2 regions of the Variovorax sp. 160MFSha2.1 genome follow, and region 2 is predicted to be linked to the other one. Evidence: predicted binding sites of a transcription regulator. Region 2 holds the regulator's gene; the other holds the start of a gene.
The links. The regulator HrcA, encoded in region 2, represses chaperone genes, less so after heat shock. The targets are predictions, from matches to a motif close to TTAGCACTCNNNNNNNNNGAGTGCTAA.

Region 1 (2,389 bases), 2.5 Mb from region 2:
CCTTCGACGTGGTGGTGGGCTTCGAAGCCTTCTTCAGCTCTTCGACCAGGGCAGCAACTGCCTTGTCGATGCCGCGCTTCAGGTCCATCGGGTTGATGCCGGCGGCCACGTACTTGAAGCCTTCGCGAACGATGGCTTGAGCCAGCACGGTCGCGGTGGTGGTGCCGTCACCGGCGTTGTCGCTGGTCTTGGAGGCCACTTCCTTCACGAGCTGGGCGCCCATGTTCTGGAGCTTGTCCTTCAGTTCGATTTCCTTGGCGACCGACACGCCGTCCTTCGTGACGGTGGGGGCGCCGAACGAGCGCTCGAGCACCACGTTGCGGCCCTTGGGGCCCAGGGTCACCTTGACTGCGTTGGCCAGGATGTTCACACCCTCGACCATGCGTGCGCGGGCTTCGCCGCCGAAGACTACGTCTTTTGCTGCCATGTCTAATTACTCCGAATGGGGATCTGTTGAATTACTTCTCGACGACCGCGAACAGGTCGTCTTCCTTCATGACGAGCAGCTCGTCGCCGCCGACCTTGACGGTCTGGCCGCTGTACTTGCCGAACAGGACGCGGTCGCCGACCTTCACGGTCAGAGCTGCCAGTTCGCCCTTGTCGTTGCGCTTGCCCGGGCCCACTGCCAGGACTTCACCCTGATCGGGCTTCTCGGCGGCTGCGTCGGGGATCACGATGCCCGATGCGGTCTTGGTTTCGCTGTCAACACGCTTGACGATCACGCGATCGGCCAAAGGACGAAGTTTCATTGCATCTCCTGGATGTATGGATAAGAAACGGGTTTGTGGTCGGGCGCCGGACCGGAGGCCGGCAGCCCATCAGCTGGAAGCGAGGGCTGTTAGCACTCGTCAGCAGCGAGTGCTAATCATAAGGGCAATCGATGACGTTTCAAGGCTGGGCGGCCGCTGGCGCCAGTTCCGCAGTCAGGAAATCCGAAATCGCACGGCCGTGCTCTTTCTGTCGCCGATGCGGCAGGAGGTGGCTTCCGGAGGCCCGGGAGGGGCGGCAGGGAACCGGGGCCATCAGTCGATGCACGGATCGATGATTCAGGCCCGACGCCGCTGCTCGCCAGGCCGGCAAGTCGCTCTTCGGGGCCAGGCAAGTGATGAGGCACGCGGGACGGCGCTCATGGGGCTGCTAATGGATTAGATCAATCAACGGCCCCGGCCCTATAAATCCCGGTTTTTCACCCGGCCTTGGGGCCGATGCCGAACTTGGCGGATCGAGCCGGTTTCCATGATTTTGCATTTGATTTTACGCAGGGCCGATGGCTCGCGCGGGCTGCGGGGAACGATGAGTTCGAGAAACGAGGCCCATCGCAGCCCGCCACCGAAAGACCCGCTCGCATGACCGCTTCCCCTCGCTGCGATGCGATCGCGGTCGTCGACGACGACCCGCGCCTGCGGCAACTGGTCGGCGGCTATCTCTCCCAGGAGGGCTACGAGGTGTTCGAGGCCGAGAACGGCAGTGCGCTTTCGTCGATCCTGCAGCGCCGCGCCATCGACCTCATCGTGCTCGACGTGCTGCTGCCGGGCGAGGACGGCTTCTCGGTCTGCAGGCGCCTGCGCGCCACGGGCACGCGCACGCCGATCATCATGCTCAGCGCGAAGGCCGAGGACGCCGACAGGATTGCGGGCCTGACGATGGGCGCTGACGACTATGTCTGCAAGCCCTGCAATCCCCGGGAACTGCGTGCCCGCATCCAGGCGATCCTGCGGCGCAGCCCTCCGAAGGAGGAGCCGGGCGGGCCTTCGATCGCGAACGAGGTCGTGCGTTTCGGGCCTTTCGAATTCAACATGGGCACGCGCACGCTTCGCAGGGACGGGCGCATCCTCGGCATCACCACCGTGCAGATCGCGATTCTCAAGGTGCTCGTGCGGCACACGGGCCAGCCGATGTCGCGGGAAAAGCTCGCGCAGGTGGCGCGCGGGCGCGAACTCGGCGCCTTCGACCGCAGCCTGGACGTGCAGGTCTCCCGGTTGCGCAAGCTGCTGGAGGACGGGGCGTTTTCCTATATCCAGACGGTATGGGGCGTGGGCTACATGTTCGAGCCCAGCGGCAAGGATGGCGGCATCCGGTATCCGTCAGGGCCCGGCCACGCGGCATCCTGGTAGCTCCGGGCTGCCTCGGCGCCGCTCAGAGCCTGGACAGCGGCACCTGAAGATCGGCAAGCTGCTCCGGCGTGACCTCGGTGCCGCGCTCGATGAGCCTTCGCGCAAACCGCAGATCGCGCGCCGCGTTCGGCCCCAGCGCGGCGGCGACCTTGCCGCCATCCAGAAAGAACACGACGAAGCTGTCGCTCTCCATGTCGCCGCGCACCACGGCGCGATGTCCCGGCGCCGGCATGCCGAATATCTGGAGGTTGATGCCGTACTGGTCGGACCAGAAC
Region 2 (2,389 bases):
CCCGCCGACCAGCTCGATGACGATCTCGTCGGCGTCGGGCAGCAGCACGGGCCGGTTGGAAAGCGTGTGCGGCGCGATCGGCACCAGCACCCAGCCCGGCACCGCGGGGTGCAGCAGCGGGCCGCCGGCCGATAGCGCGTAGGCGGTCGAGCCCGTCGGCGTGGCGATGATCAGGCCATCGGCGCGCTGGTTGGCCACGAAATGGCGGCCCACCGACACGCGCAGCTCGACCATTCCGGAGGTGGCGCCGCGGTTGACGACCACGTCGTTCATGGCGAAGGCATCGAACACCGAGGCGCCGTCGCGCACGACCTTGGCCTGCATCAGGCTGCGGTGGTCTTCCTCGTACTCGCCGGCCAGCATCGGAATCAGCGTGGCCTGGTAGTTGTCGAGCGGGATGTCGGTGATGAAGCCCAGCCGGCCGCGGTTGATGCCGATCAGCGGAATGCCGTAGCTCGCGAGCTGCCGGCCGATGCCCAGCATGGTGCCGTCGCCGCCGACCACCAGGCCGAGGTCGCAGCGCTGGCCGATTTCCTCGACGGTGAGGGCGGCGTAGCGCGGATGGGCGGGGGCGCCGGCATCGGCTTCCTCGCACGTCGGCCGCTCGACATAGACCGTGCAACCCTGCGATTCCAGAAAGGCTCCGATGCCTTCCATGACGCTGTCGCGCGCATCCGCCTGCGCCCGGGCGCCGGAAGCCTGGTATTTGCCGATCAGGGCGACGTGACGAAAGCGTGAGGTCATATCTCACAAATTACAACACTAAAATCTTGCAATGCTGGACGACCGTGCCAAGTTGCTGCTCAAGACGCTCGTCGAGCGCTACATAGCCGATGGGCAGCCCGTCGGGTCGCGTACGTTGTCGCGCTCCTCGGGGCTCGATCTGTCGCCGGCGACCATCCGCAACGTCATGTCCGACCTGGAGGCGCTGGGGCTGATCGCCAGCCCGCACACCTCGGCCGGGCGCATTCCCACGCACCGCGGCTATCGCCTCTTCGTCGACACCATGCTGACGGCACAGCGCGAGCAGATGACCGCGCCCAGCCTCGCGCCCGACCAGCCGCAGAAGGTGATCGCCAATGCGGCGCACCTGCTGTCGAACATGTCGCAGTTCGTGGGCGTGGTGATGGCGCCGCGGCGTGCGTCGGTGTTCAAGCAGATCGAGTTCCTGCGGCTGTCGGAGAAGCGACTGCTGGTGATCATCGTCTCGCCCGATGGCGACGTGCAGAACAGGGTGATCTTTCCGGAGGCCGATTACTCGCAGTCGCAGTTGGTCGAGGCCTCGAACTACATCAATGCGAACTATGCCGGGCTGACCATCGAACAGGTGCGCGACCGGCTGCAGTCCGAGATAGAAAAGCTGCGCGGCGAGATCGCCACTCTGATGCAGGCGGCAGTGCAGGTCAGCTCGGAAGTGCTGACCGAGGCGCAGGAGGACGACGTCGTCATCTCCGGCGAGCGCAACCTGCTGGCGGTGAGCGATTTCTCCAGCGACATGGGGCAACTGCGCCGCGCCTTCGAACTCTTCGAGCAGAAGGCCCAGCTGATGCGGTTGCTCGACGTATCCAGCAAGGCCGAGGGCGTGCGCATCTTCATCGGCGGCGAGAGCCAGGTGGTGCCGTTCGAGGAGCTCTCCATCGTCAGCGCCAACTACGAGGTCGACGGGGAAGTCGTGGGTACGCTCGGCGTGATCGGACCGACTCGCATGCCGTATGAGCGCATGATCCAGATTGTCGACATCACGTCGCGCCTGGTGACCAATGCGCTGAGCCATCGCAAGTAGGCCCGGTTGCGCGAATAGAATCGTGCCGCGTGGGCCGTTAGCTCAGTTGGTTAGAGCAGCGGACTCATAATCCGTTGGTCGCTGGTTCAAGCCCAGCACGGCCTACCACCCTCCCTTCGGCGATTCGATATTGCAACGTCTTGCCATGCTTTCGGGGAGCAGCCAAAAATCAGGCTATAATCGAAAGCTTCGCGGCTGTAGCTCAGCTGGATAGAGTACTTGGCTACGAACCAAGGGGTCGTGGGTTCGATTCCTGCCAGCCGCACCATCTTGAAAATGCCCGGAAGATTCGTCTTCCGGGCATTTTTCTTTTTTAGTCTTTCGCTCCAATTAACCCGAATAGTTCGGGAATGGCCATTAAAGCGGGCTATAATCGCAAGCTGTGCGGCTGTAGCTCAGCTGGATAGAGTACTTGGCTACGAACCAAGGGGTCGTGGGTTCGATTCCTGCCAGCCGCACCACTATAAAGAAAGCCCGCAACGCGAGTTGCGGGCTTTTTTCTTTTGGAGGTTTGGCGTGAACAAGGCATTCACCAAGGAAACGGATTCCGACGCAGACGACGACGGCGCCGACGGTGCCTCGCCTCCGCTTCCTGCGGGCGGCAAG

Region 1: a site for HrcA is predicted at 839-865, ahead of ABL838_RS06055 (co-chaperone GroES). Genes of this name have one in related genera too.

What each region holds. Positions count from the first base shown of each region.
Region 1 covers NZ_CP157624.1:1,417,166-1,419,554, forward strand. Annotated here, with positions in the region: gene groL (chaperonin GroEL) at 1-427, opposite strand, end outside; gene ABL838_RS06055 (co-chaperone GroES) at 459-749, opposite strand; gene ABL838_RS06060 (response regulator) at 1,347-2,114, shown strand; gene ABL838_RS06065 (NAD(P)/FAD-dependent oxidoreductase) at 2,137-2,389, opposite strand, start outside.
Region 2 covers NZ_CP157624.1:5,655,408-5,657,796, reverse strand. Annotated here, with positions in the region: gene ABL838_RS26005 (NAD kinase) at 1-744, opposite strand, end outside; gene hrcA (heat-inducible transcriptional repressor HrcA) at 776-1,783, shown strand; tRNA gene ABL838_RS25995 (tRNA-Ile) at 1,815-1,891, shown strand; tRNA gene ABL838_RS25990 (tRNA-Arg) at 1,975-2,051, shown strand; tRNA gene ABL838_RS25985 (tRNA-Arg) at 2,168-2,244, shown strand; gene greB (transcription elongation factor GreB) at 2,300-2,389, shown strand, end outside.